Regions from separate parts of the Actinoplanes sp. NBRC 101535 genome, predicted to be linked through region 2. Evidence: riboswitches for the same ligand, from Rfam matches in the RefSeq annotation. Region 2 holds a riboswitch; each other region holds the start of a gene.
The links. A riboswitch is a leader RNA that binds a small molecule or an ion and turns the genes downstream of it on or off. The one in region 2 is predicted to bind cobalamin.
Positions count from the first base shown of each region.

Region 1: linked by a shared signal. The riboswitch ahead of bluB (5,6-dimethylbenzimidazole synthase) and the one ahead of QSK32_RS43540 (ribonucleoside-diphosphate reductase subunit alpha) in region 2 are both predicted to bind cobalamin.
Region 3: linked by a shared signal. The riboswitch ahead of QSK32_RS02245 (VWA domain-containing protein) and the one ahead of QSK32_RS43540 (ribonucleoside-diphosphate reductase subunit alpha) in region 2 are both predicted to bind cobalamin.

Region 1 covers NZ_BSSY01000008.1:199,949-207,146, forward strand. Annotated here, with positions in the region: gene QSK32_RS23265 (GntR family transcriptional regulator) at 1-21, opposite strand, end outside; gene QSK32_RS23270 (hypothetical protein) at 105-821, shown strand; gene QSK32_RS23275 (YdeI/OmpD-associated family protein) at 1,219-1,821, shown strand; gene bluB (5,6-dimethylbenzimidazole synthase) at 1,823-2,440, opposite strand; cobalamin riboswitch at 2,452-2,655, opposite strand; gene QSK32_RS23285 (GlsB/YeaQ/YmgE family stress response membrane protein) at 2,751-3,056, shown strand; gene QSK32_RS23290 (type 1 glutamine amidotransferase) at 3,143-3,817, opposite strand; gene QSK32_RS23295 (HupE/UreJ family protein) at 3,792-5,111, opposite strand; gene QSK32_RS23300 (hypothetical protein) at 5,193-5,384, shown strand; gene QSK32_RS23305 (endonuclease/exonuclease/phosphatase family protein) at 5,830-6,588, shown strand; gene yidC (membrane protein insertase YidC) at 6,592-7,198, opposite strand, start outside.
Region 2 covers NZ_BSSY01000030.1:29,013-36,210, reverse strand. Annotated here, with positions in the region: gene QSK32_RS43545 (ribonucleotide-diphosphate reductase subunit beta) at 1-888, opposite strand, end outside; gene QSK32_RS43540 (ribonucleoside-diphosphate reductase subunit alpha) at 888-3,263, opposite strand; cobalamin riboswitch at 3,380-3,588, opposite strand; gene QSK32_RS43535 (PDGLE domain-containing protein) at 3,651-3,992, opposite strand; gene QSK32_RS43530 (energy-coupling factor ABC transporter permease) at 3,989-4,687, opposite strand; gene QSK32_RS43525 (RNA polymerase sigma factor) at 4,946-5,479, shown strand; gene QSK32_RS43520 (hypothetical protein) at 5,476-6,063, shown strand; gene QSK32_RS43515 (ABC transporter substrate-binding protein) at 6,131-7,060, opposite strand; gene QSK32_RS43510 (ABC transporter permease) at 7,075-7,198, opposite strand, start outside.
Region 3 covers NZ_BSSY01000001.1:517,023-524,220, reverse strand. Annotated here, with positions in the region: gene cobO (cob(I)yrinic acid a,c-diamide adenosyltransferase) at 1-55, opposite strand, end outside; gene QSK32_RS02245 (VWA domain-containing protein) at 272-2,584, opposite strand; cobalamin riboswitch at 2,595-2,725, opposite strand; gene QSK32_RS02240 (gluconokinase) at 2,818-4,380, opposite strand; gene QSK32_RS02235 (citrate synthase) at 4,486-5,769, opposite strand; gene QSK32_RS02230 (universal stress protein) at 5,953-6,789, shown strand; gene QSK32_RS02225 (putative bifunctional diguanylate cyclase/phosphodiesterase) at 6,848-7,198, shown strand, end outside.

The DNA.
Region 1 (7,198 bases), on a different contig from region 2:
CACGTCCACCCGGAACAACATGTTTGCATTCTACTAGAACAAGTCGCAACGGTAGAGTCCCGGACATAGATCAACTAGGGGATGGACGAGACACCGTGCTTCGCATGCGCACCACCGCCGCCGTGACCGCTCTGACCCTGGCCCTCACCGGCTGCCAGTCGGGCTCCACCGCTTCCCCCTCCCCGGCCGCCTCCTCCCCGGCGGCCGCGGCCACCGACAACGGTGTGGCGGCGCTCGAGGCCGACGCGATCCTGGCCAAGGCCAAGGCGGCGCTCGCATCCGCCAAGTCGTTCCAGGCCAAGGGCCGCACCAACCTGCAGGGCCAGGACACCGACGTCGACCTCAAGGTCAGCGGCGCCGACTTCAGCGCCGTCATGTCCTTCGACAAGGTCAAGGTGGAGCTGATCGCCGCCGGCGAGGGCAAGTTCCTGCGCCCCAACGAGGAGTTCCTGGCCATGGCGGCCGGCGCCGAGCAGGGCAAGCTGATGGCCCAGTCGATCAACGGCCGGTGGATCTCGGCCGGCGGCGCGGGCGGCGAGGCCTTCGCGCAGATCTTCACGATCGGCACCGTCGACGAGTTCCTCGCCCCGGACGGCACCCTCACCAAGGGCGAGCAGAAGGAGATCGACGGCAAGCCGGCGATCGGCCTGAAGGACGCCGGCGACACCGGCACCGTGCTGTGGATCGCCACCACCGGCGAGCCGCTCCCGCTGCAGATCACCGGCAAGGACGGCGACGCCGTGGTGTTCAGCGACTTCGGGGCGACGTTCAGCGACATCGTCGCCCCGCCCGCCGACCAGATCTACGTGCTCGGCTCCTGACCCGTCCCTCCCGGGCCGGCCGCCCAAGCCGGTGTGCACGGGCGAGAGTGCCGCCGCGGCCGGCCGGACACGTTTCGTGCTCAGGGCGCCGAAGCCCGCCCGCGTGGTGACTTCAGGCGCGCTGGGCGCCCGAAGTCACCACGCTGGTGTTGGACCGTGGTGATTTCAGCCGCGCTGGGCGCCACAAGTCGCCACGCTGGTCGTGGGGTGTGGTGATTTATGGCGCGCTGGGCGCCCGAAGTCACCACGGTCGCGGCGGGGCGTGGTGATTGCGGCCGTGCACAGAGCCCCGAGTCACCACGCGGACGCTGATCACGAAACGTGTCGGGAACACCCGCAGCGCCACCACGTCCGGATCCGGACAGAACCTGACCTCAATGGTGTCTAGCCTGCCTACATGGGGAAAGCGGAACTGGACGAGCTGATCGTCGCGGACGCCGGCGCACTGCGGGCGTGGCTGACCGGGAACCACAGCACGTCCGAGGGGGTCTGGCTTGCGCTGACCCGCAAGGGCGGCACGGTCACCGCGCTCACCTGGCAGCAGGCCGTCGACGAGGGCCTGTGCTTCGGGTGGATCGACGGCCAGGCCCGCAAGGGCGACGAGGCGATGTCCTGGATCCGGTACACCCCGCGCCGGGCCCGCAGCATCTGGTCGCGGCGCAACGTGGAACACGTCGCCCGGCTGGAGGAGGCGGGCCTGATGCAGCCCGCCGGCCGGGCCGCGGTGGAGGCGGCGAAGGCGGACGGCCGGTGGGCGGCCGCCTACGCCCCCTCCTCGGAGGCGGAGGTGCCCGCCGACCTGCTGGCCGCCATCGCCGCCGAGCCGGCCGCGCAGGCCATGTTCGACGTGCTCACCAAGACGAACCGTTACGCGCTGATCCACCGCCTCGGCTCGGTCAAACGTCCCGAGACGCGTACCCGGAAGATCGCCGAGTTCGTCGCGATGCTGGCCCGCCACGAGGCGCACCACCCGCAGAAGGCCCGGCCGCCGGCGCCGTGAGTTACCAGCGGTCGTGGTGCAGGGCGTCCACCAGGGGTGCGCGGGACCGCCAGCCGTGGCGTTCCAGGTCGGGGACCTCCTGCAGGTGGGAGACCGGTCCCAGGCACAGCCACGCCACCGGGCGGATCCCCGGCGGGATGTTCAGCAGATCGGCGACGAACGGTTCCCGGTAGAACGAGACCCACCCGACGCCGAGGTCCTCCGCGGTCGCCGCCAGCCACAGGTTCTGGATCGCCAGGCAGACCGAGTAGAGCCCGGCGTCGGCGATCGCATGCCGGCCCAGCACCGCGGGACCGCCGCGCGACGGGTCGTAGGTGACCACCACCGACAGCGTCGACTCCAGCACGCCGTCGATCTTGATGCGGGCGAACCGTTCGGCCTCCGCGCCGGTCAGCCCTGCTGCGAAGACGGCGCGCTCGTCGCGTACATGAGCATGGAAGGTCTCCCGAAGGGCGCGATCACGGATCAGGATGAAATCCCAGGGCTGCGACATGCCCACGCTGGGTGCGGCGTGGGCTGCGTTCAGGACCTTCTCGAGTACGCCCGGAGCGATGTCCCCACCGGTGAACTCGGCCCGAACGTCCCGCCGGGAATGGATGACACCATACAGATCAGACAAAGCAGCTCCCGCTGGATCCCACGCGAGGCCGGTCTTCGGACTTCCGGATCGTCACCTCACCGCCCGCCTTCCCAGCCATGGTGGCCAGTGGCTGCGCCGGAGCGCGTGGGCGGCAGCTCCCCGGTCACCGCGGCGGGCTCCGTGCCGGACTCACACCGGCTTCCCGATTCTCCCCGGCGGCGAGCGGCCGCCGGGGCACCTCGCTGACAGTTAGTGCCACCGATCACCCTATCGGTCGGCGCAAGGCGCGGCGTTTGACCCGATGGTCACTATGGGCATGGGCGGAGTTCGACATACCGGGGAGGACGTTGTGGACCTGCAGGACTACCTGACGGCGATCGTGTTCGGGGCGATCATCGGAGTCGTCGCCCGGATCGTGCTGCCCGGGCGACAGAGCATCGGCATCATCCCGACCGTGCTGATCGGCATGGGCGCCGCGGTGGCCGGCACGTGGGTCGCCGACCGCTGGGAGCTGCACAGCGACAACCTGTTCACGGTGACCGGCCGGACCTTCGACTGGGCCGTGGTCGGCGTGCAGGTGGGCATCGCCGTCGTCGGCGTGGCGATCGCCGCCGTGCTGGCCAAGACCTTCACCACCGACCGCGACTCCGACTGACGGCCGGCGACCGCGGCTGACTACCGGCGACCGCGACTCCGGCTGACTACCGGCGACCGCGGCCCCGGCCGGCGACCGGTCCGAGGTCAGCGTCCGGCCAGGTCCGCGAAGGCCCTGACCATTTTGTACGCGGCAGCGGTCGCCGCGGCCTCGGCGCGCTCGGCTGCGGCCCGCAGCGCGCCCAGGTCGAGCCCGTCCGCGGACAGGGCCGCCTCGTCCCAGGTGGACAGCCGGTCCGCGCCGACCTCGGGGTGGAACTGGAGTCCCCAGGCAAGCTCGCCGACCCGGAACGCCTGAACCGGGCAGGCCGCACTCGACGCGAGCAGCACCGCCCCCGGTGGCAGCGCGGTCACCTGGTCCCGGTGGTTCTGGATCACCGGTACGGCCGGTCCGAGCCCGGCGAACAGCGGGTCACCGGCCGCCTCCGGCCGCAGCGTGATCTCGCACGACCCGCGCTCCGGCTCGCCGTGATCCGCGGTGACCGCACCGCCTGTCGAGACGGCAAGCAGTTGCGCGCCGAGACAGATCCCGAGCAGCGGCACGCCGGCGTCGACGCAGGCCCGGACCAGGTCCCGTTCGGCCGGCAGCCACGGCGCGCGCCCGTCGTCGTCCGGCAGGAACCCGCCGCCGAGCAGCACCACCGCCTGATGGCCGCCGGGCCCGGTGGGCACGTCCGGTCCGTGGACGACCCGCGGTTCCCGGTCGCCGAGCCAGTCCAGGAGACGTCCGGGACCGCTACCCGGCGAGTTCTGCACGATCATGATCGACACGGCCGTCAGTATGCCCGGCGGCGTCCCGGTTCCACGAGGGCACCGACCGCGCCACCACCGCCACCAGGGCGATCGCCGCGGCGGTCAGGAACGGGTGCTCGACCAGGTGGTCGGTGACCGGTTCCAGCGGATTGCCGCCGATCATCGTGGTCCGTTCGGCGAACCAGGCCGCGGCCAGCACGATCCCGGTCCCGGCGACCACGATCCGGAACCCCGGGTAGAGCCGGGTGCGGTCCAGAGCCAGGAACGACGGCATCAGCAGGGCGACCACGATCAGCTGGGTCAGTTCGATGCCCAGGTTGAAGCCGAGCAGATCCGTCACCAGCGACTCCCGGCCGAGCCCGAGGTCGGCGACCAGCGCGGCGAACGCCAGCCCGTGCATCAGCCCGAATCCGGCGGCGATCCACGCCTCGCCGCCGCGGACCAGGGGCCGGATCGCGTGCACCCCGGAGACCAGCACGGACAGCGCGATCACGCTCTCCACCAGCCGGACCGGCAGCGACACGTAGCCCAGGGAAGCCAGCGCCAGCGTGATCGAGTGGCCGGCGGCGAACGCCGTGACCACATGCACCACCCGCAGCCAGCTCCGCCGCGGATCGCCGGCGCGCACCCACCGGCCGGTGCGGGCCAGCAGCGGTGCGGGCAGCAGCAGCATGATGAGGAAGAGCAGGTGGTCGGCGCCCTCGGCGATGTGTTCGATGCCGAGCCGCATCGCCGCGAGGAACCCGGTCTGCGGCGCGACCACGCCGGCCGCCGGGACGGTCAGCGTCTGCCGCTGCCAGGTCAGCGTGCCGGCCACCGCGTGCTCGCCATCGTCGGCCGGCCGCAGCCCGACGAAGACCTGATGCACGGCCAGCCGGTGCAGGATCGCCGTCCAGGTGAGGGTGAAGTCGCCGACCGCACCGCCGGGCGGTGTCAGCACCAGGTCACAGATCAGGTGGTCGACGTCGTCGACCCGTTCCACCCGGCCGCCGCTGATCTCCAGCTGCCAGGGCGTGCCGTCGGTGCCCGCCGCCGCGCTGTGCTCCCGCAGATATCCGCGTAGATCGCCGAGTTCCGCGGGCTGTGTGACCGAGGCCGCGGTGAGCGACCGGCCGAGCGCGGCCGCCAGCCGGTCGACCGGCAACTGCACACTTCCGGTCACCCGGTCCGGGGCGACATCGAGCAGGATCGCGGTGGCGCTGAGCGGGTGCGCCGCCGCCGGCTCCCCGGCGATCAGGATCCCCATCGTGTACGCCGCCGCGAGAAGCACCGCGATCCCACGCCATGGCCGGTTCGTTCTCATGAGCACCCCCGTGCGCCTTCCCCGGGGCTGTCGATCGTGCGAAGCTCCGGACATCCATTGTAGACAGTAGGAGGAGCGGGGATGACCATGCAAGATCGACCGTCACGGATCTGGAGGCGCCGAGCCGCCACCCTGGCCGCCACGGCCCTGATGGCCACCGGCGGTGTCGTGGTGACCACGGCCGGACCGGCCTCGGCGACGCAGGGCAGCGCTCTGCACATGCTGCTCTGCCACAGCTGGCGCTCGTCGGTGAGCGCCGTCGCCTGTCACTGAGCGCCACCCGGGCAGTGCCGCCCGCCGACCGTGGTCAGGCGGTGGTGGGCGGCACTGTCTCCTGGTGCCCTGCTCCCGAACGGCAACCGGCGGGCACCGGGATCGCCCTCAGCCAAAGCTGATCATGGTTGTCGCAACGCGGACGGGGGAGTGGGCGGCGCGGACGGGGAGTAGGCGGCGCTTGCGGGGAGGCCGCGGGCGGGGGAGCAGGAGGTCAGGGGGAGCAGTCGTCGGTGGCGGCGAGGAGCCGGGGGTGGGTCCTCGAGGCCGCGGTCAGCGGTCGCCGCCGGTGCAGCCCGGTTCCGGCGCGGAGGAGGATCCGCGCCGGGACCGGGCGTTCGTGCTGCCCGGGCCGGGGTGCTCTCAGCAGGGGCCGGAATCGTCCGATGGGAGCAGGGACGATCCGGCCCGCCGGCGACGTGCCGGGGATGGGGGTACCGCTGCCGTGCCGCTCACCCTGGCCAGCATCAACCTGCACTGCGGGCTGGACCGGTACGGGTACGCCTACCCGGTCGAGGAGGCGATCGCCGCTCTGGACACGGACGTCGTCCTGGTGCAGGAGAACTGGCGCCCGCGTGGCGGGGTGAGTCTGGCCCGGGCGGCGGCCGGCGACTGCGGCTACCCCGGGTACGCCGAACTGCCGATGACCGGCGACGTGGACCTGCCGGGCCTGGCGGTGGCCCCGCGGGCGCCGGACGAGATCGGCGCGTGGGGGATCGCCGTGCTGAGCCGGCATCCGATCACGGTCCGCACCCCGATCGGGCTGGGTGCCGCCCCCGGTGACGTCATCGGTGACCGGTCGGCGCAGGTCGTCGAGGTGGCCGGCCTGCAGGTGGTGAACGTGCACCTCACCCACCGGCTGCCGTACGGCCCGGCGCAGTTGCTCCGGCTGCGGCGCGGGCTGGCCGGAGACTACCGCCCGACGGTCATCGCGGGGGATTTCAACATGTTCTGGCCGACGATTCTGCTGGCCCGCCCGTACCGTCAGGCGGCCCGGGGGCGGACCTGGCCCGCGCACCGGCCGCTGGCCCAGATCGATCACATCCTGCGGAGTCCGGGCCTGCGGATCCGGAGGTCCGGGGCGATGCGCGGGGTGGGCAGTGATCACCGCCCGATCCGGGTCGAGGTGGAGGTCCCGCGGCGCACACCCGGACGGCATCCGGATATCGCCGCGCTCCGCCCTCCAGCTCGACACCGGCCGTGAGGGTCAGGGGACGATCGGGGCCGGCGGGGTCGCGCCGGTGGCGAGGTTCGCCGGCGGGAACTTGCGCAGCACCCACTGCTGCTGTCCGAGGGTGATCAGGTTGTTGGTGACCCAGTAGATGACCACACCGAGCGGGAACAGCGCGCCCGAGAACAGCAGCGTGGCCGGGATGCCGTACAGCATCATGCGCTGGATCATCTTCTGCTGCGGGTCCTCGGCCCAGCCGGTCTTCAGGATCATCTGGCGGCTGGTCAGGTACGTCGTCAGCATCATCACCAGGACGAGGATCGCGGCGATCACCTTGACCGCGCCGCCGGACGCGCCCAGGGCCTCGAGCTCGGCGGCGGAGGAGCCGAACTTGCCGGCGAGCGGGGCGGTGAACAGGCCGGCGTGGGTGGCGTCGTAGAACTGCTCGGCGCTCCAGCCGTACCTCTCGGTGCCCAGGTTGTCCGGGCGCAGGCGGTTGAGCACGTGGAACAGGCCGAGGAAGACCGGGATCTGGACGAACATCGGCAGGCAACCCATGAGCGGGTTGACCTTCTCGGTCTGGTAGAGCTCCATCATCGCCTTCTGCATCGCCTCCTTGTCGTCCTTGTGCTTCTCCTGTACC
Region 2 (7,198 bases):
GGCGAACGGGTTCCTGCTGCCGTAGATCGGGGCGATGCCCAGCGCGGCCAGCCGGCGGTCCGCCACATGCTGCAGGTACTCCCGCATGTCGGTCAGCGACATGCCGGAGACGCCCTGTTCGAGCAGGTCCGCGGCGAACTGCACCTCGCACTCGACGGCCTCGGACAGCATGTCGCGGACCTGCTGCTCCATCTCCGCGTCGAACAGGTCGGGCTCCTCGGCGCGGGCCGTGTCGACCACGTCGAACGCGAACGCCATGTGCATGCTCTCGTCGCGGAACACCCAGTTGGTGCCGGACGCGAGTCCCTGCAGGACACCACGGGAGCGCAGGAAGTACACGTACGCGAAAGCGCCGTAGAAGAACAGCCCCTCGATGCACGCGGCAAAGCAGATCACGTTGAGCAGGAAGGCCCGCCGGTCGGCCCGGGTCTGCAGCGACCGCAGTTCGAAGACCGAGTCGATCCACTTGAAGCAGAACTCGGCCTTACGGGCGATCGACGGGATGTTCTCCACCGCCGCGAACGCCTCGAACCGCTCCTGCTCGTCGGGGACGTACGTGTCCAGCAGGTTCAGGTAGAACTGGACGTGCACGGCCTCCTCGAACAGCTGCCGGGACAGGTAGAGCCGGCCTTCGGGCGAGTTGACGTGCTGGTACAGGTTGAGCACCAGGTTGTTCGCCACGATGGTGTCGCCGGTGGCGAAGAACGCGACCAGCCGCGACACCAGGTGCTGTTCGGCGGGCGACAACTTGGCCAGGTCGGCGAGGTCGGAGTGCAGGTCGACCTCCTCCACCGTCCAGGTGTTCTTGATCGCGTCCTTGTAGCGGTCGAAGAAGTGCGGGTACTTCATCGGCCGCAGGGTCAGGTCCATTCCGGGGTCGAGCAGCATTACTGGCAGGCCTCACACGATTCGGGGTTTTCCAGGGAACAAGCCTCAGCGGGCGTCAACGCCGGGATGAGAGAGACGGCCGGTGCCGCGGCAACGGACACCGTCGCCTGCTGAATACGGGTCGCCGGACGCGAGCGCAGGTAGTACGACGTCTTCAGGCCGGTCTTCCACGCGTAGAGATACATGGAGGAGACCTTGTTGATGGTCGGCGCGGCCATGAACAGGTTCAGCGACTGCGACTGGTCGATGTACGGGGCACGCGCCGCCGCCAGGTCGATCAGGGCACGCTGCGGCAGCTCCCACGCGGTCCGGAACAGTTCACGCACGTCCGCCGGGATCTCCTCGATGCCCTGCACCGACCCCTCGGCCCGCTTGATCGCCTCACGGATCGGGGCGGTCCACAGACCGCGGGACTTCAGCTCGCGTACCAGATAGGTGTTGATCTGAAGAAACTCGCCGGACATCGTCTCGCGCTTGAACAGGTTGGACACCTGCGGCTCGATGCACTCGTAGCAGCCCGCGATCGAGGCGATCGTGGCCGTCGGCGCGATCGCCACCAGCAGCGAGTTCCGCAGGCCGTGCGAAGCGATACCGGCGCGAACGGCGTCCCAGCGCGACGTCTGCGACGGCGTGGCGCCCCACAGGTACGGGTGCAGGTCACCGGCCGCGGCCCGGGTCTCGGCGAACGCCGGGTGCGGGCCGGCCACCGAGGCGAGCTGGACCGACGTCTCCAGAGCGGTCAGGAAGATCTCCTCCTGAACGCGCGTCGACAGTTCGCGGGCGGCGGCCGAGTCGAACGGCAGGCCCAGGGTGAAGAACGCGTCCTGCAGGCCCATCAGGCCCAGCCCGACCGGGCGCCAGCGCGGGTTGGACGCCGCAGCCTGCTCCGCCGGGTAGTAGTTGATGTCGATGACCCGGTCCAGGAAGACCACCGCGGTGCGGACGGTGGCCCGCAGCTTCTCCCAGTCCACCCCGTCCGAAGTCACGTGCGCGCCCAGGTTGACCGAGCCCAGGTTGCAGACCGCGGTCTCGGCGTCGTTGTTCACCTCGAGGATCTCGGTGCACAGGTTCGACAGGTGGATGCTGTTGCCGGGCGCGCCCGTCTGGTTCGACAGCGAGTTCGAGCGGTCCTTGAACGTCATCCACCCGTTGCCGGTCTGCGCCAAGGTGCGCATCATCCGGCCGTACAGATCACGGGCCTTGACGGTCTTGACCGCGTTCTTCTCCGCCGCCCGGTAGGCCTCGTCGAACTCACGCCCGAACAGGTCCGGCAGCTCGGGGGCATCGGACGGGTCGATCAGCGACCAGTCGCCGTCCGCCTCGACCCGGCGCATGAACTCGTCCGGAATCCAGTTGGCCAGGTTCAGGTTGTGCGTGCGCCGCGACTCCTCGCCGGTGTTGTCCCGCAGTTCGAGGAACTCCTCGATGTCCGGGTGCCACGGCTCGAGATAGACGCACGCCGCGCCCTTACGCCGGCCGCCCTGGTTGACCGCCGCGACCCCCGCGTCGAGTGTCTTCAGGAACGGGACGATGCCGTTGGACCGGCCGTTGGTGCCGCGGATCAGCGCACCCCGGCCCCGGACCCGGCTCCAGGAGATGCCGATGCCACCGGAGAACTTCGACAGCTTCGCGACCTGGTGGTACCGCTCGTAGATCGAGTCGAGTTCGTCCTTCGGCGAGTCGACGAGGAAGCACGACGACATCTGGGTGTGCCGGGTGCCCGAGTTGAACAGCGTCGGCGAGCTGGGCAGATAGGCCAGCGACGACATCAGGCGGTAGAACCCGACGGCCTCGTCCGCGGTCTCGGACAGTCCGCAGGCCACCCGCATCAGCCAGTGCTGCGGGGTCTCGATGATCGTCCGGCGGGTCGGGTGCCGCAGCAGGTAGCGGTCCGCGACCGTACGCAGGCCGAAGTACTCGAAGCGCAGGTCACCGGCCGGGTCCACGGCCGCGTCGAGCAGCGACGCGTGCGCGGTGACGAACGCCAGGGTCTCGTCGCTGATCAGGCCCTCGGTGTGGCCGAGCCGGATCGACTCGCTGAAGAGGGTGACGCCCTCCTCGGAGACCTCCTTGCTGACGTACGCGGCGAGGAGGCGGGCGGCCAGACGCGAGTACTGCGGCTCCTCGCCGATCAGCTCGGCGGCCGTCTGAATCGACAGTTTGTCCAGCTCGGCGGTGGTAGCCCCGTCGTAGAGACCGCTGATCGTCTTGGTCGCCACCCGCAGCGGGTCGACCTCGTCCAGGTCGGCGACCCACAGCTCGACCGCCGTGACGATCTTGTGGACGTCCACGGGTTCCAGGTCGCCGTTGCGTTTGCGGACCTGCATGCCGTGCCGCCGTTGCTCCGGCACCGCGACTCCCGATGTGACCGTCATGGTCTCTCCCTCATGCCCTCTCGACAGGTCGTCGGGCACGCAGGGGGACGCCGCCGGCACACGGTCACCGGCATGATGGCGTCAGTCGTCCCACGCGACCTCGGACCGCCGCACACGTCGCGTGCGGCGCGCTGGCAGGTCTTCGGACTCGTGGGCACTGACGCTTCCTACCGGCCGTCGCTTCCCAGACCGTGACCGGTCCAGTGCTTCATGACGGCTTTCGTTCCCACTCACCGCTGCGGGGCAGTCCCGGTTTTCCACCGGGTTCCCTGTTGCCTCGGACAGGCCAGAAGAGGCCGCCCGAACCAGCTGCGGGGAACACCATATATGGGTGACCGACCTCCGGCACAACACCAGATGCTGCGCCCGGAGGTCGTGTCGTGAAGATCACCGGGGCGCGCGGCGCCGGACCAGCCAGAACAGTCCGCCACCGACGGCGAACGTGACGAGCACCCCGAGGACACCGGACAGGCCGGTGGCGACGAATTCGTTGTCGATCCCCCGCAGGGCGTAGCCGGCCAGCGGGCTGTCACCCATCTGATGCTCACCCTCCTGCTGGAGCATGCACGTCCCGCCGGTGATCTCGTCGTCGGCGTTGAACGTGCAGCCCTGGCGGGCCGCGTAGTCCAGGCCGTCCGGGCTGCCCGAGGCGAAGTTGCTGACCACCCCGGCGAGCAGCAGCGCGACCAGCAGGCCGCCGGCCAGGAACCATCCGAGTCGCCGGCTCATGCGGGGACCTCCACCTCGGTCGGGGCGGGCTTGCGGAAGCGGCGCAGCGCGTACACCAGGTCGGGACGGACCCGGGCGACGGTCATCACGGTGGTGGCCGCGATCAGGCCCTCGCCGATGCCGATCAGCACGTGCACCCCGGCCATGGTGGCGGCGATGCCGGTCAGCGACAGGTCGGTGGTGCCGCCCAGCGCGTACTCCAGGACGAAGCCCTGCGAGGCGACGACCACACCGACGATCGAGGCGATGAAGGCGGTCACGCCGAGGCCACCGGCGGTGCGGGGCAGGATCCTCAGGAGAAGGGCCACGAGGAGGTACGCGGCCGCGGTCCCGATCAGTGCCATGTTGGTGACGTTGAGCCCGATCGCGGTGAGTCCCCCGTCGGCGAAGAGCAGACACTGGACGATCAGCACGGTCGCCACGCAGAGCGAACCCACCCACGGGCCGACCAGGATCACCGCCAGGGTGCCGCCGAGCAGGTGACCGGAGACACCCGGCAGCACCTGGAAGTTGAGCATCTGCACGGCGAAGATGAACGCCGCGACCAGCCCCGCCATCGGCGCCAGGCGGTCGTCGAGGTCGGCCTTGGCCCGCCACACGCTGACCGCGAGGCCGGCGACCGCTATCACTACGAAGACCATCGAGACGGGACCGTTGACGATCCCGTTGGCGATGTGCATCGCCGTTGTGTCCATGGATGCCCTCCCCAGGCGTGCCCGCCGTCACGCACGGCTCAGCAGCAGCATATTGATAGTCGCCTGCTGTTGCCAAGATCTTGCAACTGCGCGGCGCGGTCGGTGGAGATCGCGTGCGTCACTCCAGCGCCTTCTCAGGTACGCGAGAAGCACCGCACCGGGTGACGCGGGAGCCGGCCGTACCCCGTACCCCCGAAGAAGCGGAAGCGAAAGGCGAAAGAGGAGGGGTGGTGCCGGACATGAAACAGAGTGGACCTCGTGACCTCTGACGACCGCCGGGCGCGGTTCGAGCGCCTGGCGCCGGCCGTGATCGAAGCCGTGCGGCGCTACCTGGCGCGGCGCACCGATCCGGCGACCGCTGACGACGTGCTCTCCGAGACGCTGCTGGTCTGCTGGCGGCGGATGGCGGAGATGCCCCCGGAGCACGTGCCGTGGGCGTACGGGGTGGCCCGGCACTGCCTGGCCAACGCCGAACGCGGGCAGCGCCGGCATCTGCGGCTCGTCGCCCGGATCGGGCTGCTGGACCCGCCGCCGGCGGCCGTCGATCCGCCGGCGTTCGAGGACGACGAGCTGAGCACCGCGATGGCCCGGCTCCGGCTGGCGGACGCCGAGATCCTGCGGCTGTGGGCCTGGGAGGATCTCGCGCCCGCGGCCATCGCGACCGTGCTGGGGATCACCGCGAACGCGGCGAGCATCCGGCTGCACCGGGCGAAACAGCGTCTGCGGGACGAGTTGCGAAAGACCGGCGGCGCCGCCGGACATGAGGAGTCGACAGAGGGGAGCCGGTCATGACCGACGACGACCTGCGCGGACGTCTGCGCCGCACCGACCCGGCGGCGTCCCTGCCACCGATCGCCCCCGATCGCGCCGCACGACTCCTGGAGGAGATCATGACCACTGAGACTCCGGCCCGTCCGTCCGCCGGCCGCTGGGGACTGGCCGCGGCCGCCCTGGTGCTGATCGCGGGCGGCGGCGCGACCTGGGCGCTGACCCGCCCGGAGGCACCGGTGACGGCCCCGGCCATCACGGCCGTCGAGAACCTGTCATTGGCCGGTGACGGCGCCACCAGCAAGTGTGCGGAGCCCACCGCCGAGGTGCTCGCCGCCGAGGCGGACTTCGTCTTCGCCGGGACCGTGACGGCAGTGGTGGACGGCCAGGTCACCCTGGGCGTCGACCGCATCTATCACGGGAAGACCGTGCAGGAGGTCCGGGTGGCGCGGGCCGGCGACGCCTCGGAGCAGATGATGGGCAGCGGCCGGTTCGAGACCGGTGGGAGATATCTGGTGGCGGCCGCCGCCGGCACCGTGATGATCTGCGGGTACAGCGGCGAGGCGTCGACGCCCGGACTGGCCGATCTCTACGAGAAGGCGTTCTAGAAAAAGGCGTTCCAGAAAAAAGCCGCGCCGCCCCCGATCGGCGGGGGCGGCGCGACTCAGAAAACGATCAGACCAGGCCGTTGGCGGTCAGCCAGGCCTTCGCCACGGTGGCGGTGTCCTGCTTGTCCACCTGCACCTTGGCGAGGTACTCGGTCAGGTTCTCGGTGGTCAGCTTGGCCGAGACGCCGTTGAGCGCTCCGGTGACCGTCGCGTTGTTCGACTCGGTGCGGATCAGCGGGATGATGTTCTCCGCCAGGTAGAGGTTCTTGGTGTCCTCCAGCACGACGAACTTGTTCTGCACGATCGACGAGTCGGTGGAGAAGATGTTCGCCACCTGGATGTCGCCACCCTTGAGCGCGTTCACGGTCAGCGGGCCACCGGCGTCCAGCGGCTTGAAATCCTTGAACTCGATGCCGTACAGCTCCTTGAGGCCCTTCAGACCCTGGTAGCGCTCGGCCCACTCCGGTCCGGCGCCGATGACGAGCTGGTTCGCCACCGCCTTCAGGTCGTCGATGGTCTTCAGGTTGTACTTGGCGGCGGTCTCCGCGGTGACCGTCAGGGTGTCCTTGTCCTCGGCGGGCGACTGCTCGAGGACCTCGGTGCCGGCGGGCAGCACCTTCTTGAGCGCGGTGAGCACGTCCTCCGGCTTGCTGACACCCTCGGGGGCGCCACCGGAGGAGAGGGCGGCCAGGAGCGCGCCGTTGTATTCCGGGAGCAGGTCGATCGAGCCGTCCTGCAGCGCCTTCAGGTAGAGCTCACGGGCGCCGATGTTGAACTGGCGGGTGACCGTGACGCCCTTGGCCTCGAGTGCCTGGGAGTAGATCTCACCCAGCAGTTCGCTCTCGGTGAAGTTCGCCGAGCCGACGGTGACGGAGCCGGAATCGCCGGCACCGCCGCTGTCGTTGGCCAGCGGGTCCTCGTCCGCGCCGCAGGCGGCGAGGCTGAGAGCGAGGGCGACGCCGGTGAGCGCGGCGCCGATCTTACGTATCCGGGACATACGGAACCTTCCGATCAGGTGGTGGTGGCGCGCCGGGTGCGGGCGACGGCCCGTCCGGAGAGACCGGGTGACACGATCCAGCGCTGGGTGAGCGCCAGGAGCAGATCGAGCGCCACGGCCAGGACGGCGACGACGATG
Region 3 (7,198 bases), on a different contig from region 2:
GCTGCCGCGTCGTCAGTCCGTCGTCCGGAACAGTGGTGACTTTCCCTTGCGGCATGCTCGCTCGCCCTCTCCAAGATCGAATTCATGTGGGGTACGCACGGATCCGTTCCCGCCGAATACCGGTCGTCCCGGGACCCGCGGCGATCACGCACGGCCCGGCTCATGCCACCCACCCACCGGCGGTGGCCCGGCCCGGCGGCGGTGGCCCGGCCCGGCGGCGCACCGCGGCGACCGGGGACTCTCCGTGGCCGGCGGCTTCAGAACCGGTGGATCACGCCGCCCGGCGGTAAGCCCGGTCGCCCGCGACACCGGCCGTGGAGCCGGCTCCGGACGGAGAGCCGGCCGCGGCACGCCCACCGAGAACGGTCGCGGCCTGCAACTGCTCCAGGGGCATCACGTCGGCCCGCAGCGCGGCGGCCAGCCGACGGGCACGACCGATCCGGATCGGACCGGACTCGCAGTCGACGACGACCGCCGAGACACCGCTGAGCAGCGGCGCCAGACCCACCGGGTCCGGCCCGCTGGTCGCCCGGCCGTCGGTGACCAGCACCAGCAGCGGCCGGCGTCGCGGGTCCCGGCGGCGCTCGGTGGCGATCGTGGCCGCGGCGGCACGGAGTCCGGCCGCCAGCGGTGTGCGCCCGCCGGTCCGCAGCGCGGCCAGCCGCATCACGCCGACCTCGTGACTGGACGTGGGCGGGAGCACCACCTCGGCGTCCGCACCCCGGAACGTGATCATGCCGATCCGGTCCCGTCGCTGGTAGGCGTCCCGCAGCAACGACAGCACCGCGGTCTTCACCAGGGTCATCCGCTTGCGGGCCGCCATCGATCCGGACGCGTCCACGACGAACAGCACCAGGTTCGCCTCCCGGCCGACGTGCACGGATTCCCGGAGGTCGCGGGGCTCGACCCGCACGACCGGTCCCGTCCGCACAGGCAGTCCCGGCGTCCCGAAACGTCCCGGCACCACGGATCGTCCCGGCTCCCCAGAAGGTCCCGGCGTGACGGATCCTCCCGGCGTGACGGATCGTCCCGGCGCGGCGTCGGCGCCCGCGGCGGCCCGTTCCAGAGCCGCCATCAGCGTCGCCGTCAGATGCGGCGCCCCGGTCGGCTTCCCCGCCGGAACGCGACTCCCGACGACACGGCCCCGGCGCGCGAACGCCGGCGACCGCCGTCCGGCATGTCCCCCCTCGCCGCGGGCCGAGATCCGCAGGGTCCGGGTACGGTACGCCGCCCCGGCACTCGCCATCGCCCCCGAGGTCTGCGGCTGCCCGCTCGCCGGGTCCGGCCCCGGATCCGCCGGGTCGTCAGTCGCGGTGCTCCCCTGCGTACCGTCGCCGGGGTGGGAACCGCCCTGCGGCCCGCCGCCGTCACGCGGACCTCGCGGCTCACCGCCCCCGCCGCCCTCCGGAGGACCGTCACCATCGCCATCGGGACCGTCACCGTCACCATCGGGACCGTCACCGTCGGGACCGCCGTCCGGGTCCCGATCGGCCTGATCCTGCGATGCGCGCTCCTGCTCGGCCTGACGCTCGGCCTCGGCCAGCGCCTCCTCGAGCCGTTCCTCGTCGGTGCCCGGCGGGTCGAGCGGGTCGGTGCGCCGCCGGTGCGGCAGGGCCAGCCGCGCCGCGCCCGCCACGTCCTCGGCCGTCACCGTGTCCCGGCCGTGCCAGGCGGCCAGTGCCACCGCGCACCGCGCCACCACGATGTCGGCCCGCATCCCGTCCACGCCATAGGCGAGACAGACCCGGGCGATCCGGTCCAGCTCCTCGTCGGGCAGGGTCACCAGCGGCAGCCGGGCACGGGCCTCCGCGATCCGGGCCGCGTAGCGTCGCTCGTCCGCGGAGAACCGGGACGCGAACCCGGCCGGATCCGCCTCGTACGCCAGCCGCCGCCGCACCACCTCGGCACGCTGCACCGCGTCGCGGGGCGCCGCCACGTTCACCACCAGGCCGAACCGGTCCACCAGCTGCGGGCGGGGCTCGCCCTCCTCCGGGTTCATCGTGCCGACGAGCAGGAACCGGGCCGCGTGTTTGACGCTGACCCCGTCGCGTTCGACGTGGGCGCGTCCCATCGCGGCCGCGTCCAGCAGCAGGTCCACCAGGTGGTCGGGGAGCAGGTTCACCTCGTCGACGTAGAGCACGCCGCGGTGCGCGGCGGCCAGCAGGCCGGGCTCGTAGGCCTTCACCCCGTCGCTGAGCGCGCGCTGAAGGTCGAGTGTGCCCACCACCCGGTCCTCGGTGGCGCCGACCGGCAGTTCCACCAGGTTCGCCGGGCGGTCCTTGTCGGGTCCGCCGTCCGGGTGCGGGCCGTCCGGGCAGTCCGGGTCGGGCGCCTGCGGATCACACGCGAACCGGCAGCCCTGCACCACGGTGACCGGTGGCAGCAGGCCGGCCAGCGCGCGGACGACGGTGCTCTTGGCGGTGCCCTTCTCGCCGCGGACCAGCACGCCGCCGACGGCCGGCGACACGGAGGTGAGGAGGAGGGCGAGCCGCAGATCGTCCAGGCCGACCACGGCCGAGAACGGGTACGGAACAGTCACGGGGTTCCCTTCCGGCGGGTATCCACGCCCGCGCGACGGTGGCACGAGCGGCCGGAGTCTCCTGACTCCCGGATCGACGCTCCCCGCTCCGCCTTCCGGCCCGCCGTTGCAGGTCGTGGCGTCTCTGCCGGCAGGTCGCTCCCCGGTCACAGTGGCGGGACCGCCCCGGATTCGCACCGGGTTCCTCCGCTACCGCTCCCGGCCACTCTTTCCTACCCGGGGTGGAACCGTCAACGCGGCCCCCGCCCGCAGGACATCCCTCACACCGGCCCCGGAGGTCAGACGGCCTTCTCCGTCCCGGGCAGGGGCTCGGGCGCCAGTTCGTCGAGTTCGGTCACCACGTCGAGGACGGCCAGCGCGGAGCGTTCCACCAGTGGGCGCAGACGCCGGTAGAGCGCGGCGTCCCGCGGGTCGGGCCGGGTCGTCTCGCCGGTCGGCACCAGGGCGGCGGCCCGGTCCAGGTCGGGCAGCTCGCCGAGGGCGTGCCAGGCCAGCAGGCAGGTGCCCAGGGCGGTGCCCTCGGGGATGTCCGCCACCGACACCGGGAGGTCGAGCGTGCCGGCCAGGGTCGCCACCCACAGCGTGGAGGCCGCGGCGCCGCCGGTGGCCCGGATCTCGGTGAGGGCGACACCCTCGGCCTCGAAGGAGTCACGGACCAGGGCCAGCTGCTGGCAGACGCCCTCCACCGCGGCGCGGACCAGGTGGGCGCGGTGGTGTTCGCGGCGCAGGCCGAGGTAGGCGCCGCGCATGCCGGGGCGCCACCACGGAGCCCGTTCGCCCAGGAAGTACGGCAGGCAGAGCAGTCCGTCGCTGCCGGCCGGGATCGTGGCGGCCTCGGCGAGCAGTTCCGCGTCGAGGCCGTCGGCCGGTTCCACCGGGGAGGAGCCGTCGGGGTCCGGGACACCGGTCAGGGACTGGGAGGCCCAGCGCACCACCGACCCGGCGTTGTTGACCGCTCCCCCCACGACCCAGCGGTCCTCGGTCAGCGCGTAGCAGAAGAGGCGCCCGGCCTCGTCGGCGGCCGGGCGGTCGACCACGGTCCGCAGTGCACCGGACGTGCCCAGCGAGACCGCTGCCACGCCGGGCGGGGTCGCGCCCACGCCGAGGTTGGCGAGCGGGCCGTCGGCGGCACCGATGATCAGTGGGGTGCCGGGTGGCAGGCCCGCGGCGGTGGTCACCGCGGTGGACAGGGTCAGCCGGGACGTGGTGGGGACGACCTCGGCGAGTTGCTCCGCGCGTACCCCCGCGATCTTGACGGCCGCGGGGTCCCACTGCCGTGCGTGGATGTCGTAGAGGCCGGTGCCCGAGGCGACCGACAGGTCGACGAGGAAGGGACCGCCGGTGAGCGCCGCGACGATCAGCTCCTTCACCCCGCCCCAGCGCGGGGTGTCGCGCAGCTGATCGGGATCGGTCTCGGACCACCAGGCGAGTTTGGTGAGCGGGGACATCGGGTGGACCGGCGTGCCGGTACGCGCCTGCAGCGCCGCCCCCGCCCCGTCCGCCGCGATCCGGCGGCTCTGCGCGGCGGAACGATTGTCCGCCCAGGTGACGACGGGTCCCAGTGCCCGCCCGGCATCGTCCATCGGGACCAGCGCGTGCAGAAACGAGCTGAGGGCGACACCCGCCACCCGGTCGCCGCGCTCCCGGCACTGGCGGGCCACATCGGTCAGCGCCTGCAGGGCGGCGTCGACCAGGGCGGCCGGGTCGAGTTCGGCGCGGCCGGGCCCGGGGACCGACAGCGGGTAGTGGACGCTGGCCAGTGCCCGGAGTTCACCGGTCGTGGTGGCGGCCACCCCCTTGGTAGCGGTGGTCCCGGTGTCGATGCCGATCACGACGTCCATGCATGCCCCTCTCCGATGTCTGCGGACCCTCATACCCCGACACGAGAGCGCCCCACCGGCACGAAGCCGGCGGGGCGCTCTCGAAATGCGTACGAAATACGACGGTCAGCGCTGATCCAGCGGCACGAAATCGCGCACCGGAGCACCGGTGTAGATCTGCCGCGGGCGACCGATCTTGTTAGCCGGGTCGAGCATCATCTCCTGGTACTGGGCGATCCAGCCCGGGAGACGGCCGATGGCGAAGAGAACGGTGAACATCTTGGTCGGGAAACCCATCGCCTTGTAGATGAGGCCCGTGTAGAAGTCGACGTTCGGGTAGAGCTTGCGGGAGATGAAGTACTCGTCGGAGAGGGCGATCTCCTCGAGCTTGAAGGCGATCTCCAGCAGCGGGTCCGGCTTGTCCAGGGTGGAGAGCATCTCCTGGGCGGCCTTCTTGACGATGGCGGCGCGCGGGTCGTAATTCTTGTAGACCCGGTGGCCGAAGCCCATCAGTTTGACGCCTTTCTCCTTGTTCTTCACGCGAGTGACGAACGAGTTGACGTCTCCGCCGTCCTTGCGGATCTGCTCGAGCATCTCGAGGACCGCCGCGTTGGCGCCGCCGTGCAGCGGGCCGGAGAGGGCGTTGATGCCGGCCGAGACCGACGCGAACAGGTTGGCCTGCGACGAGCCGACCAGCCGCACGCTCGACGTGGAGCAGTTCTGCTCGTGGTCGGCGTGCAGGATGAACAGCATGTCGAGGATCTTCGCGACCTTCGGGTCCACGTCGTAGCCCACGGTGGGCAGGCCGAACGTGAGCCGCAGGAAGTTCTGCACGTAGTCCAGCGAGTTGTCCGGGTACGGCAGCGGGTGGCCGATGGACTTCTTGTAGGCGTAGGCGGCGATCGTCGGAAGTTTCGCCATCAGGCGGATCGCGGAGATGTCGACCTGCTCGGCGTCCAGCGGGTCGAGGGCGTCCTGGTAGAACGTGGACAGCGCGGTGACCGCCGAGGAGAGCACGGCCATCGGGTGCGCGTCCCGCGGGAAACTGGAGAAGAAGGTGCGCATCTCCTCCTGGAGCAGGGTGTGCACCCGGATCCGGTCGGCGAACTCCCGCAGCTGGGCGGCCGTGGGCAGCTCGCCGTTCATCAGCAGGTAGGACACCTCGAGGAAGGTGGACTTCTCCGCGAGTTGCTCGATGGGGTATCCGCGGTAGCGGAGGATCCCCTGGTCACCATCGATGTATGTGATCGCCGAGGTCGTCGACGCGGTGTTCACGAAGCCCTGATCGAGGGTGACGAAGCCGGTCTCCTTGAGCAGAGCACTGACGTCGATGCCGCCCGGTCCGTCGACGGCCTTGCGTACCGACATCGACAGCTGGCCACCAGGATGGTCGAGCTTGACATCCGTCATGTATTTCCCTCACTTCACCGGCAGATGTCTCGAATATTTTGCCGTTCACCGTAAACCCTCAACCTGAATGGGTCATCAGGTGCCTGGCTGTTGAGGCATTGGTCACCAGTACGTATGGACCGTTGCACCATAGACAATGGTCGGTATATTGCGACTCTGTTACGCCGAGCGGAGGTCGAACCGATGCAGATCCCGGCGCAGGGACCCGTGGTGGCCGGTGTCGACGGGACCACGGCCGGTCTGGCCGCCGTGCGGCTGGCCGCGCGGGAGGCCGGCTCCCGCGGTCGGGTACTCAAGGTCGTGCACGCTTTCACCTGGCCCGATCCCCGGTCCGGAGCCGCCGGCGTCGATTACGCCCCGGCTCGCCGGGCCGCCTCGCGTGTCGTCGAGGAGGCGGTCGTCACGGCCCAGCGTTCCACACCCGGCGTGGATGCGCGCGGCCAACTGGTGGATGGACCGGCCGGACGGGTGCTGTTGCGCCTGAGCCGGCACGCCTCGCTGATCGTGCTGGGCGCCGGGCGGATGGTGATCACCCCGGAGGTGGCGGCCCAGGCGTGGTGCCCGGTGCTGGTGACGCGGACGGCCCGCCCGCCGTCCGGGCCGGTGGTGGCCGCGGTCGACGGCTCGGCGTACTCGGTGCTGGCTCTGCGGTTCGCAGCGGAGGAGTCGCGGCGGCGCGGGGTCGCCGTGCACGCGGTGCACGTGGTCCTCGACGACGGGCAGGAGGCCGCCGGGCACCGGGTGCTCGACGAGGCCATCGCGGCGGTCGCGGAGCTTCCGAGCGTACGCCGGATGGTGCTGACCGGCTCGGCACCGGCCACCCTGATCGCGGCCTCGCGCCGCGCGGGTCTGATCATTCTCGGACCTCGAGGTCTGACCGCTTCCGGACGGCTCGGTGCCGTCGCAAGCGCGGTGCTGCGCCGTGGACTGTGCCCGGCGGTCTTCGTGCACAGTGCGCGGGTGCCGGCCCGCCGGGTGCCACGGTCACCGAAGTTCCACGAACCGAGACTCGCGACCTGACCGATTTGCTACGGTTGATCCCGACAGCTATTCCGGGCTGAAGCGGGAGGAAGAACCCGTGGCACTCGCCCGACGGTTGTGGCAGCTCCAGGCCGTGGGCGGCGTCGCCGCCACCGTCGTCTACGCGCTCTTCCCGTCGTCGTCGATCGGTACGACCGCGTTCGTCCTGCTCGGCGTGGCCACCGTCAGCGCCTGCTTCGGCGGCCCCCGGCACTGGGGCGCCGAACCGCCGGCCGCCTGGCTCCTGATGGGCGCGTCGGCCCTGCTCTTCCTGGTCGGCGTCCTGATCCGGCCGGCGGTCACCGACCAGCCGATGCCGCTGCCGCTGCTCGCCGACGCGGCCAGCTTCAGCGGCTACCTGCTGCTCGGCGCGTTCCTGGTGGTGCTGCTCCGGGCCCGGCAGGGACTG